3 regions of the Ignatzschineria sp. RMDPL8A genome follow, and region 3 is predicted to be linked to each of the others. Evidence: riboswitches for the same ligand, from Rfam matches in the RefSeq annotation. Region 3 holds a riboswitch; each other region holds the start of a gene.
The links. Region 3 has a riboswitch for S-adenosylmethionine ahead of metE (5-methyltetrahydropteroyltriglutamate--homocysteine S-methyltransferase). Riboswitches for the same ligand answer to the same signal wherever they lie in the genome.
Positions count from the first base shown of each region.

Region 1: another riboswitch for S-adenosylmethionine. It lies ahead of metF (methylenetetrahydrofolate reductase); the one in region 3 lies ahead of metE (5-methyltetrahydropteroyltriglutamate--homocysteine S-methyltransferase).
Region 2: another riboswitch for S-adenosylmethionine. It lies ahead of OXI21_RS02230 (hypothetical protein); the one in region 3 lies ahead of metE (5-methyltetrahydropteroyltriglutamate--homocysteine S-methyltransferase).

Region 1 is NZ_JAPPWA010000002.1:172,061-176,784, reverse strand. Features, by position in the region: gene OXI21_RS02285 (alpha-hydroxy acid oxidase) at 1-974, shown strand, start outside; gene metF (methylenetetrahydrofolate reductase) at 1,076-1,969, opposite strand; SAM riboswitch class I at 2,117-2,226, opposite strand; gene rluA (bifunctional tRNA pseudouridine(32) synthase/23S rRNA pseudouridine(746) synthase RluA) at 2,460-3,128, shown strand; gene OXI21_RS02270 (hypothetical protein) at 3,129-4,724, opposite strand, start outside.
Region 2 is NZ_JAPPWA010000002.1:163,040-167,763, reverse strand. Features, by position in the region: gene OXI21_RS02245 (tripartite tricarboxylate transporter substrate binding protein) at 1-403, opposite strand, end outside; gene nadC (carboxylating nicotinate-nucleotide diphosphorylase) at 422-1,291, opposite strand; gene OXI21_RS02235 (hypothetical protein) at 1,459-2,379, opposite strand; SAM riboswitch class I at 2,550-2,664, shown strand; gene OXI21_RS02230 (hypothetical protein) at 2,770-2,976, shown strand; gene metH (methionine synthase) at 2,973-4,724, shown strand, end outside.
Region 3 is NZ_JAPPWA010000002.1:1,731,032-1,735,755, forward strand. Features, by position in the region: gene metE (5-methyltetrahydropteroyltriglutamate--homocysteine S-methyltransferase) at 1-1,770, opposite strand, end outside; SAM riboswitch class I at 1,893-2,007, opposite strand; gene OXI21_RS09300 (PhoX family phosphatase) at 2,241-4,238, opposite strand; gene OXI21_RS09305 (hypothetical protein) at 4,491-4,724, shown strand, end outside.

The DNA.
Region 1 (4,724 bases), 1.6 Mb from region 3:
TCGGCGACATGATGTCGATGCCGGTCTGCATTGCGCCGACGGGACTTGTCGGTATGGTTCATCCCGATGGGGAGATTTTAGCCGCGCGGGCGGCGTCCAATTTTGGGATTCGCTACACCCTTTCCACCATGAGCATTGCCTCCCTTGAAGATATTAAACGCGAGGTCAATCAACCTTTTTGGTTTCAGCTCTATGTGATGCGCGATCGTGAATTTATGCTTAGCCTGATTGAGCGGGCAAAAGCCGCGGGGTGCGATGCGCTCGTGATTACGCTTGATCTCCAGATGATTGGGCAACGTCATATAGATCTTAAAAATGGGCTCGCAGTGCCTCCAAAACCGACAATTCGCAACTGGATTAATCTTCTCACCAAACAGCGCTGGTGCTGGAATATGCTCAAAACAAAACGCCGTCAATTTGGCAATATTGTGGGCTATGTGAAAGATATTGATGATCCGAGCTCCCTTGCCGCGTGGACGAGCCAACAATTTGACCCTACCTTAAATTGGGCCGATATCGAATGGATTAAAAACGCTTGGGGCGGGAAAATCATTCTCAAAGGGATTTTAGATGCAGAAGACGCGAAACACGCACGCGATGCCGGCGCTGATGCCATTGTGGTGAGTAATCATGGCGGCCGTCAGCTCGATGGGGCGCTCTCCTCGATTGAAGTGTTACCTTCCATTGTAGAAGCGCTTCGCGGCTCAAATACAGAAGTATTCCTCGATAGCGGGATTCGCTCGGGGCAAGATGTGTTAAAAGCGATCGCGCTTGGGGCAAAAGGGACGATGATTGGACGCTCTTATCTCTATGGTTTAGGCGCATATGGGGAAAAAGGCGTAACAAAAGCACTTGAAATTATCGCAAACGAACTCGATCTAAGCATGGCTTTCTGCGGGTTAACGGACATTAATCAAGTGGATGAAAAAATCTTAGTGCCTTCTACTATTCCCAATCCCTTCAAAATGAATTAAAATCAGGGCGCCATAAATATATATAGAGAGTAAATCCCCCGATTCATCGTTTCATGAATCACTTTGCGAAACCGAAAAGGGGGTTATTCTTCACATCGCTCTTAAATCCGCCCGGCGGCATTTGGTCTCAACCCGAGCGTATGGCAGATCGCGTAGGTCAGCTCCGAGCGATTGAGCGTATAGAAATGGAAATTCTTCACCCCCTCTTTATTTAGAACGCGCACCATATCAATGGCAATACTCGCGCCCACTAATTTCCGCGTTTCCGGATCATTTTCCAACCCCTCATAGCGTTTATGCAACCAGCTCGGGATTTTCACATTGAGCGATCCGGCAAATTTCATCAGCGCTTCATAATTCGACACCGGTAAAATCCCCGGCACAATCTCCGCCTCAATCCCCACCGCAACGCAGCGATCGCGAAAGCGTAAGTATGAATCGATATCAAAGAAAAATTGCGAAATTGCGATATCGGCCCCGGCATCGACTTTACGTTTTAAATGAATGAGGTCCGCTTGCGCATTTTTTGCATCGGGATGGGTTTCAGGATACGCGGCGACCGACACCTCAAAATCGTGCGTCTTTTTAAGCAATTTTACCAAATAATCGGCGTAGATATCCGGATTTGGCGAGCCTTTTGGTACATCTCCCCGAAGCGCTAAAATATGGCGCACGCCACTATTCCAATAATCCTGCGCAATCTCTACAAGCTCCGCTTCACTGGTATCAACGCAAGTAAGGTGTGGCACCGCTTCAATAGCGGTATGCTTCATAATATCGCGAATCACTTTATGGGTTCGATCGCGGGTTGAAGCGTTCGCACCGTAGGTGACCGAAACAAATTTGGGCGAGAGCACCCCGAGCCGTTCAATGGAGTTCCACAGGGTTTTGACCATCGCTTCACTATTGGGCGGGAAAAACTCAAACGACACCTCAATGGGCTGATTAAATTCCGCTAAACTCTGGTTTAAAATCTCTACATACTGCGAACTCATACGGGCTCCTTAGGCTTAATCGATCTTTTTTATTGATATTGTATTGTTGATATTCTTTATGGATTTAGTCGCTCTATTACCTGTGTTGGCGAGGCGAAAAAAAAGCCAGCACTCCTTAAATCTCATCAAGTCGTGTTGGCTTCACTCAACTTATCTTTCAAGCCTCAAAAACGACCGCTTGAAGGAATTAGCACCTTAATTATTCATCAGGTTGCTGGGTTTCGACGGGCCTTTCCCTCCACCACTCTTGATAAGATCGCACGATGCATTGGTAATCTACTTATCGTGTGCGACATTTCCACTATAGAACGGATCTTGAGTTAAAATCAAGCGCTAAACAAAATATATAATAATCTATCTTTAAATTAAGTGATAAGACGCCGAAGGGTTCTTCTGGCGGATCCTCATTAGAAGCCATGCCACAATGCCTGAAATCGCTTGGAATCTGCTATAATTAATGACCGATTTTAATCATTCAAACGCCTCTTTTATGCCCTTTTATTACAACCCGCCCTTTGAGCCGTGGCTCGATATTCTCTATGAAGATGACGACATTCTCGTGATTAATAAGCCGAGTGGATTGTTGTCGGTGCCGGGAAAAGGGATCGATAAACACGATAGCGTCATGGCGCGCGTACAGTGGCAGCATCCCTACGCAGAAGCGGCGCACCGGCTCGATATGGCAACGAGCGGCGTGATGGTGATTGCGATTACCAAAGCGGCGGAACGGGAGCTTAAACGCCAATTTCGCGAGCGGGAGACGGGGAAAGTTTACTACGCGAGCGTCTGGGGCCATTTTGAGCAATCATCGGGACTCATCGATCTACCGTTAATTTGCGATTGGCCAAATCGCCCGAAACAGATGGTCTCGTTTGAGCGCGGAAAACCGGCGCAAACACTCTATGAAGTAATCTCAGAAACCCATCAAAATCATTATCCGACAACGCTCGTCAAACTCACGCCGATCACTGGGCGCTCTCATCAACTTCGCGTCCATATGCTCGCCCTTGGTCACCCGATTTTGGGCGATAATTTCTACGCTCATCCAGAGGCCTTTGAGCTTGCCGAACGACTTTTACTGCACGCCGCCGTTCTTGAGTTTACCCATCCCATTAGTGGCAAAAAAATGCGTTTTGAAACGGTGATTCCGTTTAGTTAACTACACCGCCATATCGATGGTGAGGAGCGTCCACTGCTCGTTTTGCGCACTGCCAATAATCGCCTCTTGCACAAGACTTGGCATCTCAAAATAGAGTTTTTCCGTCTGCACCGGCATATCAAACATCACCGTAAAATGCATCACTTTCCCTCCGACAATCTGCTTTAAATGCACCTTAATGCGGCGCTCAGAGAGTGAAATATCGGGGTACGCCTCTTTTAAGCGGGTTTGAATGGCACGGCAAAGCGTTTCACTCACCTTTTTCGGCGTTACCGAAAGCGGATCGCACTCAATACTAAAGCTCACCGAGCGCGAATATCCGAGCGAAATATTGCGCGCTTTAAGATTCATAAACTCCATCGTCGGGTAGATAATATGGCTTCCTTGATGATCAAGATAGATCGCTTCCGGCGTTTGACGAATCACTTTAACCACCTTCCCATCAGGCAGAACGAGCGAATCCCCAACGCTCGACGGATACCAAATCTCATCATTTTTAATTGGGCGCGATTGGAGCTTATCCACCGCATCGACAGGCAAGCGCAGCTCCCCATTATCAAGGCGCGGATTGCTTAGAAAGATGCCATAGAGATGGATGCGATCCACTTTCCACGGAAGACCATTATAGATCAGGCGCTCCCCTTCCCGTACTTGCCCGAGATTGAGAAAGAGGCGCAGTTTACGAATATACGCCGGAATGGTGTTGCGAAAGGTCACAAGGAGCGTAAAGAGAATCAGCACCGCAAAGCCAAACAGCACCATATCGCCCGAAGAGTGGAGAATCATCAAAAACGATACCAACGACACGAGAAATGTCACCAGTTGCGTCACCAGCAAAAATAGACGAAACGAGAAGCTCGTGGTGCGCCATTTTTTGCGCTCATAGCGGCGAATCATCGCGCCAAAGGTGTAAGAAACAAAATAGTACAGCCCCACCGAAACGCCGATCGCCGTCATAATGGTAAGGCCACGCCCCTTCATAAAGTCCCACGAATTTTGCGAGACTTTCACCATAAAATTGCGATCATCCACATATTCAGAGAGATGATGCTGCACGATATTGAGCTCGTGCTCTAAATTTTTCTTCTTATCTTTCCACTCTCGGTCAAACTCTTTAATCGACGCAAGCGCCTCTTTCGAGAGAAGTTCGGGGTTTAACGCCTCAAGATACTCAATCCCCGCGTCCAAAATCACCAGGCGCTCTTTAAGCTCTTTCTCTTCCTCTTTTAAAGTATCTTTGTGCCAAGTTTGCTCGGTAATACGGCGCAGTTCGGCAAAGACCGGTTGCAAGATTTTAAGCACCTCATTTTGCCAATTGTAGGTTTCAGTCAGCGGCGCTTCAGAGGTTTTTGGTTGATTAAATCGCGCGGTGTCGATATTGCCAAGGGACAATTGTTCAAAGAGTTTTTGATATTCACGTTTATTTTGCCGCGCCTGATTAAACGCCTGCTCAAGCTCCTCTTTGTCCTCATCAGAACTTTTCGCGAGCTCTTTTTTAAGTGCCTCTTGCTTGCCGATCATCTCATTGAGATCCGCTCGCACGCGATTCAATCGCTCATAATCGGCTTCCGTTGGCGGGGCGATCTCATAGGCATC
Region 2 (4,724 bases), 1.6 Mb from region 3:
CCGATTTGGCAAGAGAACCAAGGGCAGTAAATCCGTCCACTTTTGGGGTATCCGGCGTTAAAATCGGCGGAACGGTGGCAAAACTGCTGTTATTTAAATAGAGCGTATAGCCATCGGCCGGACGGGTCATCACGTAGTTTTCCGCAACGCGACCACTTGCGCCAGTTACGTTTTTCACAATCACCGGCACACTCCACACATCGCTTAAATTTTTCGCCATATGACGGGCTAAAATATCGGTCCCGCCTCCGGCTGAAAAGGGCACCACTAAGGTCACCGTTTCCGTTGGGTATGACGTTTTTTGCGCAGTATTTTGCGTCTCACTAGCCGTTTCATCAGCGCCGCAGCCTACTAAAAAGAGGCCACAAAACGCCATTACAGCCCACGACAGTCCCTTTTGCATCTTACTCTCCTATTGCGATTACGCCGTTGGCATCTCTAAAAAGTCAAAGCCGATATCGAGCGATGGTGCCGTATGCGTGAGCCAGCCCATTGCGATAAAATCAACGCCGGTTTCCGCAACGCCGCGCACCGTATCAGGATTGATCCCGCCCGAGGCTTCCGTCCGCACCTTTCCTTGACAAAGGGCTACTGCTTCGCGCATCTCATCTAGGGTCATATTGTCTAATAAAACCAGATCAACGCCCACTTCAAGCGCCTCATTTAACTGCTCGAGCGTATCAACTTCCACCTCAAGGGGAATCAGATGCCCCGCCACCTCTTTTGCTTGCGTTAAGGCATTTTTAATCCCGCCCGCAATGGCAACGTGGTTATCTTTAATTAAGATCGCATCATCAAGCCCTAAACGGTGATTGCGCCCGCCACCAGCTCTGACCGCGTATTTTTGGAGTGAACGCATGCCAGGAATGGTTTTTCGGGTACAGGTAATGGTCGCATTCGTACCGGAAACAAGCTCAACCATCTCGCCAGTTTGGCTCGCAATTCCGCTTAAATGGGTTAAAAAGTTAAGCGCGGTGCGTTCAGCGGTTAGGAGTGCTTGGGCATTGCCCGAAACGTCCGCTAATACCGTGCCCGGAGTCACTTTATCGCCATCATTAACGCGAGCGGTGAATTTGATATTGGGGTCGAGCGCATCAAAGGTTAATCGCGCGAGCGCTAAGCCTGCAATGATCCCCGCTTTACGCGCCACAATTTGGAGTGAAGCGGTGGCGCTTGGGTCAATCGTTGCATAGCTCGTCACGTCGCCGCGGCGACCTAAATCTTCAAAAAGAGCAAACTCCACATAAGGGCGGAGCAGTAAATCAGGTAGAGGGATTAAATTCTTTTTCATAATGGAGTCTCGTGCTATTTATTTATACTCAAACTGAACATAAATATTATGCTCAACCTGAGCATATGCCGATTAATCCCATTAGTCAAGATTATTTAGCTTAATGCAAAGAGACTTACCCTTAAGATAAGTCTCTTATGATCTGTGGAGAAAGAAGGGAATCCGCCCTATTGCACTGGCAACTTACTGCCTGAGAGTGAGCGCTCGAGCAAAATATCGGGTTTAAAGCGATAGAGTTTAGCCGGACGACCCGGGCCTTTGGTATCGAGCTCGCCAGTCTCTTCGATGAGATCTTGATTGATAATCATGCGGCGGAAATTTTGCTTATGGAGAATAATCCCCGCTAACGCCTCGATGCTCTGCTGTAATTGGAGCAGGGTGAATTCGGGGGGCATCAATTCAAAGATTACCGGACGATATTTAATCTTCGCCCGCAGACGCGCAATTCCTGAAGCAACAACGCGGCGATGATCGTGTTTCATCATCGCGCCGACATAATGAGGAGGAGCGAGTTTATCATTAAACGTGGGCGATTCAGGCACAAATCCCACCTCGTAGAGAAGCTCGTAACGCTGGAGCACATACTCCTCATTCCACTCAAATCCATCGAGTCCCCAACACATATTAATGCGCTGATGACGACGGCGTTTTTCTTGCGCATTCGGTGCTCGTTCTGCCCACGCTAAAAGGGGCGGAATAAAGTGCGTATCGATCCAATCAGGGCGGCCTTGCCGATGATCTTCCCATGGAAAATAGAGATACCAGCTCTTCCATTTTGCTTGAAAATCGATCAATTCTACCTCTTCTCGCACCAGCCCTAAATAGCCGATATAGATGAGAAAATGCCCTTTTGAAGTGGTTCGATGGGTATCGACAAAAGTGTAGAGTTGCTCGACGTAGCCTAACGGTTGATGGGTCTGTTTTTCCACCCATTCGCGCACGCCCGCCTGCAATGAACTGTGAATCGGCGTCAAAGGACCACTCGGTAAAAAAGTCCCCTTCTCCACCGTCAATACCTTCGCCTCATTGTCCGAAACTGCCACGAGTACCGCTGCAAGTTCCGTCGTTCCCTCTTCTCTCTCAACCAATGTCGCTGTGCTCCCAATCTAACTAAACATGCTTTGATTATATATAAAAATGCGATCGGTGGCAGAAAATGCGTGATGATCCATACCGAAGTGGTGATTTTCCTCAACATTAGTGTGCTCAAAATAAGGGTTGCAATCGCAATAATCAGTGATATAGTGAAAAAGCTCGAATCTTATTGAGAGAGATGGAGGGAATTGGCCCTGCGAAGTCTCAGCAACAGGCGCTTTGCGTACTGTGCTAAATCCAACAGATCGCCCGCAATTGCACGGTCTGAGAGATAAGAAGACCTTTAGTTTGTTAAAGCTCTTCTTGGATCAGGAAGAGCTTTTTTACGTCTTAAGACTCACAAATTCAATCACTTAAGCCATTTTACAAACGACGAGGTTTTTATGAAATCACACGACACATTATTGCAAGAACTCAATCATTGGTATCGCCATCAGCCAACCTCTGAATGCGCTGCCATTTTGCGCGCCTTAGCGCTTGCCGATCTCAAAGAAGAGCTCGCACACGGTCACATCGAGCAAACCATCGCCCCACAGAGCGATCACAATAACAATAACGAACAATCGAAAGGAAAAAGGACTGGAGCATGAGCGTATTAGAGCAATTAGAAGCGATTGCCGCGAAACGGATTTTAATTTTAGATGGCGCTATGGGCACCATGATTCAAAAAGAAAGGCTCGAGGAGGCGGATTTTCGGGGCGAGCGCTTTGCCGATTGGCATAAAGATTTAAAGGGCAATAATGACCTCTTAAACCTCACCCAGCCACATATTATCAAGGCCATTCACGAAGCTTATTTGGAAGCGGGCGCGGATCTAATTGAGACCAATACCTTTAACGCCACCTCGATGTCGATGGCCGATTACGGCATGGAAGAGTTTGTCTACGAGATCAATCTTGAAGGAGCAAAGCTCGCCCGTTTGGCTGCGCAAAAATTTAGTACCGCTGCCCATCCCCGCTTTGTCGTTGGAACGCTGGGTCCCACCTCAAAAACCGCGTCGATCTCCCCTGATGTCAATGACCCGGGCTTTCGTAACACCACTTTTGATGCGCTGGTTACCGGTTACACAGAGGCGATTAATGGGCTGATAGATGGCGGCTCTGATCTCTTAATGGTGGAGACCATCTTCGATACGCTCAACGCAAAAGCGGCGATTTTTGCCATTGAATCGGTATTTGAAGCGCGAAATATCACCCTTCCCGTGATGATCTCTGGCACTATTACCGATGCCTCAGGACGCACCCTTTCAGGCCAAACCACCGAAGCGTTTTACAATTCGCTTCGCCATATTCAACCCTTTTCTATCGGGCTTAACTGCGCCTTAGGGCCGGATATGCTCCGTGGTTACATTGCCGAGCTTGATCGCATTTCAGAATTTCGTCTTTCCGCGCACGCAAACGCAGGTCTCCCAAATGCTTTTGGCGATTATGATCTGGGCGCCAACGAGATGGCGAGCGAGATGAAAGAGTGGGCCGAATCGGGCTTTTTAAACATTGTCGGCGGCTGTTGTGGCACAACGCCTGAGCATATCGCCAAAATTCGCGAACTTGTAGCAGGATTTGCCCCAAGAGCGCCCAAAACGATTCCAAAATCGCTCCGATTATCGGGGCTTGAAGCATGCAATTTAACCGCGGGCGAATCGCTATTTGCAAATGTCGGCGAACGTACTAATATCACCGGTTCCGCTCGATTTAAACGTCTTATTAAAGAGAAAAACTATCACGAAGCCCTCGAAGTTGCCCGCGATCAAGTGGAAAATGGCGCGCAAATTATCGACATCAACATGGACGAGGGCATGCTCGATTCAAAAGAGGAGATGGTCACCTTTTTAAATCTGATCGCCTCCGAGCCCGATATCTGCAAAGTCCCCATTATGATCGACTCCTCAAAGTGGGAGATTTTAGAGGCGGGCTTAAAATGCATTCAAGGCAAAGGGATCGTCAATTCCATCTCAATGAAAGAGGGCGTGGTAGAATTTAAAGCGCATGCACGGTTAGTGAAAAAGTATGGCGCTGCCGCGGTGGTGATGGCGTTTGATGAATCCGGACAGGCCGATAATTTCGCGCGCCGGAGGGAGATTTGCGAACGCGCCTACCGCATTTTAGTCGATGAGGTGGGCTTTCCGCCGGAAGATATTATTTTCGACCCAAACGTCTTTGCCGTTGCTACCGGTATCCCCGAGCACGATCGCTACGGGCTCGACTTTTTGGACGCGGTGGAATGGATTCGCAAACACCTGCCCTATGTGCATATCTCAGGCGGGATCTCCAATGTGTCGTTCTCATTTCGCGGGAATAATCTCGTTCGTGAGGCGATTCACGCCGTCTTTCTCTATCAC
Region 3 (4,724 bases):
CTCCACCACCTCATCGCGAAGGGCAAGCGCAATCTGATAGGCGCTAATTTCATCACGCTCATCATCCCGCGGGAACGACCAAGAGAGAATCGTCACCGGGCCCGTTAACATGCCTTTAACGGGTTTATCTGTGAGCGATTGGGCATATTTAATCCAATCAACGGTAATGCTCGAAGGGCGGGAAATATCGCCATAAATGATTGGCGGTTTCACACAGCGCGAGCCATAACTCTGTACCCAACCATATTGCGTAAAGGCAAAACCATCGAGGTGCTCACCAAAATATTCAACCATGTCATTGCGTTCCGCTTCCCCGTGAACCAGCACGTCGAGCCCGAGTTTTTCCTGCTCCGAAATGGCATATTTAATCTGCGCTAAAATCCCCTCACGATATGCTGATTCATCCACATTCCCCAATCTAAATTGACGGCGAATTTGGCGAATTTCATTCGTTTGTGGGAAGGAACCGATCGTCGTTGTGGGGAAAAGCGGGAGATTAAAGCGGTCGGCCTGAATTTGAGCACGGGCTTCAAACGGGGCATTGCGCTGATCATCGCCCTTTTTAATTGAAGCGACCCGGCGAACCACCGCATCGTTATGAATTTTCGTTGAGGTACGGCGCGCCTCTTCCCGATTGCGGGAACGCTCAAGCTCGGCAGCGATCGCCTCACGCCCCTCATTAATGCCCCGATCTAAAGTGACAATTTCAGCAATTTTTTGAATGCCAAAGGCAAGCCAATCTTTCACTTCACGATTAAGTTTCACCTCAGCATCCAGATCAACGGGCACATGAAGCAGCGAGCACGATGAGCCAATCCAGAGTTTTTCGCCCCATTTTTTAGCAAGAGGTTCTAAGATATCAAGGCTCTTTTCCAGCGCATTCGCCCAGACGTTGCGCCCATCGACAATCCCAAGAGACAAAATTTTATCCGTCGGCCAATGACCCGCAACATTCTCTAAATCACCGCGCACGCCATCAAGGTGGAGTCCTGCAACGGGGAGGGTTTTAATCGTCTCAATATTACCGGCTAATTGATCAAAATAGGTGGTCAAAATGAGATTATCACTCACTTTACCGAGGCTTTCGTAAACCGTTTTAAGCGCGTTTAACCAGCTAGATTCAAGATCGAGCACTAAGATCGGCTCATCAATCTGAATCCACGACGCGCCCACTTGATTAAGGCGCACGATAATTTCTTCATATGCGCTGATTAATTTGGGTAAAAGCGTGAGCTTATCAAAGGCCTCACCTTTTTCACGAGCTAGATAGAGCCATGTGACTGGTCCCAAAAGGACCGCTTTCACCGGTTTATCACTAAAGGATTTTGCCCGCGCTACGGCATCAAAAAGACGCTCATGGGAGAGGGTAAAGGCTTGTGATTTTTCGATTTCTGGCACGATGTAGTGATAATTCGTATCAAACCATTTGGTCATCTCGGATGCAGGTGCGTCCTCCCCTGTCGGCGCTTGGCCGCGAGCAATGCGAAAGTAGGTATCAAGCGATACAGTTTCGCCGTGTGGGTGATTAAAACGCGGAGGCACAACGCCCAAAAGTACCGAGGTATCGAGCACATGATCGTAGAGGGAAAAGTCGCCAACGGTGAGTAGATCGAGATCCGCTTGAGCACGCCAAACACTCTCTTCTTCTGTTTTCGCCACCTCTAAAAGCGTCTTTTGATCGTGCGTTCCTTTCCAATAGCCCTCAAGAGCAAATTTAAGTTCGCGGTTAGCACCAATGCGGGGAAAGCCTAAAATATGAGCTGTGGACATGATTGTCTCCTTATTCTTTTTATCCAGTAATGTCAAAATGACCGATCCGTTCAAAATGGTGCTGGCACAAAAAAGCCAACACTTTTGCGTCTATCAAGAAGTGTTGGCTAAGAATCCAATCTTCCTTATCTCTCAGCCGATGAAAAAACGATCATCGCTGTAGGAGTTAGCACCTTAAACATATGTCCAGGTTGCCGGGTTTCACAGGGCCTATCCCTCCACCACTCTTGATAAGTTGTCGCCTTTTACAAGGCTCTATATATTGATCTCATGCCTTAAAATAAAAAGCAAGTCTTTTTGCAAACTATTTTTAAATCGTTTCAAAATCAATAATTAATCTTCCAAAAAAAGAAAAGCCCGAATGGGTCTACGCATTCGGGCAAAAGGTCAATGATAAGGAGTTAAGTATTCAAACTATCATTGATTACAGGGACATCTGTCTCTTCTATTTTTTCGTTTATTTGCAAGCCTTAGAGGCCGATAATATCGCCATCTTCACGCTCGATCACAACCGTTGCAGAGCGTGGGCGACCGCCTTGACGGTGATCGGGCCAATTCGAATATTGTGAAGGATTTTTCGCATCGGCATTTCCGCTTGGCGGTTCACCAGGGTGCTGGATATTGATAAACATCGTTTTGTTATCCGGCGTAAAGGCAATGCCCGTTACTTCCGCCCCGCTTGGACCGGTTAAGAAGCGCTTAAAGTAGCCTTCATTGGGGTCAACGACGAGCATCTGGTTATTTCCCATCCCCTTATAGACTTTTTGGTTTAAGGTGGAGGTTGAAACGTCCGTTTGCACCCAAAGGAGTCCGTTGTGGTCAAATTTCAGCCCATCTGGACTTCCGAAAAGATCGCCACGGTGATTGGCTACATGATTGCGATTTTCCGCTTGATCACGGCCGGCTAACGCTAAAATATTCCAGCTAAATGCCGTGCCGGTGACATCGCCGCCCTGCTCGAGCCAGTGAATAATGTGCCCAAAGAGGTTATTCGCGCGAGGATTGGCCGCATCAACGCCAGGATAACCCGCTTCACCACGGTCGCTATTGTTGGTTAGCGTACAGTAGATTGAACCCTGTTGATGAGGATTGGCTGAAATCCACTCCGGTCTATCCATTTTCGTTGCGCCAAGCACGTCCGCTGCGCCACGAGCATTAATCACCACATCGCCTTGATCGCGGAAACCGTTCGCCGCTGTTAATCCATTTTGACCATGAATCATCGGCAACCATTCGCCCGAACCATCATCATTAAAGCGCGCTACATAGAGCGTTCCGTCTGATAAAAGTGCGCTATTCTCTGTGCCTTTCTTCGGATCATAGGTGCCGTTTGAGATAAATTTATAGATATATTCAAACTTCTGGTCATCGCCCATATAGACCGCAACTTGGCCATTTTCAGCCACTACCATCTCCGCGCCTTCATGCTTAAAGCGACCAAGCGCTGTATGTTTTACCGGCGTTGAGGTAGGGTCAAATGGATCGATCTCAACGACCCATCCAAAGCGATTCGGTTCATTGGGCGTTTCATTGGCATCAAAGCGCTTATCAAATTCGTTCCAGCGATAAACCTCATCTTTATCGGAGATGCCGTAGCGTTTTTCAAGCGCCGTGCGCTCACCTTTTTTCACAAAGATATCGGACCAGTTCTCTTCACAGGTGAGATAGGTGCCCCATGGGGTTTGCCCGTTTGCACAGTTTTGCATGGTCCCTAAAATCACCTCGCCATTCGGGTCATCTAAAGTACGCATTAAGGTATGCCCTTTCGCGGGTCCTGAGATTTTCATCGGCGTGTGTGGGGTAATGCGGCGCGCATATTTTGAGGGACGCACCACTTGCCAATCGCCGCCTGATTTTGAGACTTCAACCACGGAAACTCCCATCGCATTTTGCCCTTTACGCACCTTTTCGAGCGACCAATTTTGATCACCATCGGTAAAGAGTAGGCCATTATCGATATACTCATGGTTCATCGCCAGCAGCCCATTTTTCGAGCCGGCTTTATGATCGCCAATCGGGAAGTAAGCCATGCCATCATGATGCATTCCCGCTTGAGCGAGCTGATCATCGGCGCTGTTGCTACCATCAAATTTAAACTCCGGCATATTGCCATTTAAACCAACCGCATCGCCCCAACTGTAAAATGCACGCGCTTTATACCCTTTCGGAACGATGATGGTATCTTCTGTTGAAAATGGCACCGCTTCAAAGCGAAGTAAACGCGCTAAATCAACACGTCCACCCGCAGAGGCTGCACTTGATCCAAATTTCGCGGTGAGCGTTGTCGCTGCGCCCATTCCCGGGATCATTGCCGCCCCTAGAATCCCGATTCCAACCCCGGCTTTACGTAAAAGATCACGGCGCGATACGCCTTTTTCGAGAACATCTGAAAATACAGTATTTTCACTCTCATTGCTGATCAAATCCCCGTGCGCGGCTTTTAGATAGACTGCTTTTGGCTTACCCATGATTGATTCTCCTTTTGATTCGAATGCATCATTGTGTGACTCATTAATTGAATGTCTCTAGCCTAATCGCTCTCGATGACAAGATGATGACAGCCTCGATAAGCCCATGGTTTTTTGTTAAGGTGCGTAAAAATCAATGCCTAAATATTGGTCATGAAATTTGTAATCAAATAATCCCTATGTAATCCTATAATGTGGATGAGACGCCATCCACGCTTACTTTTTCCGCTCTCTAACCCAAAGGACTTTTCTATGAAACACCCCTTCACGATACTGAGAGATCAATCGCGTTTATTCCGCACGCTGATCGCATTTTTGGTGCTGATGTGCGCCTCCTTTGCCACAGCGCAAACCGATACCGCGCAACCGCAAACGGTGCCCAATGAGGTTGAAGAACTCAATCAGATTAAAACCAATCTTGATGATGTCATCGCTAAGAAAGAGGCGATTAAAAAAGAACTCGCGAAAGCGGATGATGCGGAGCAA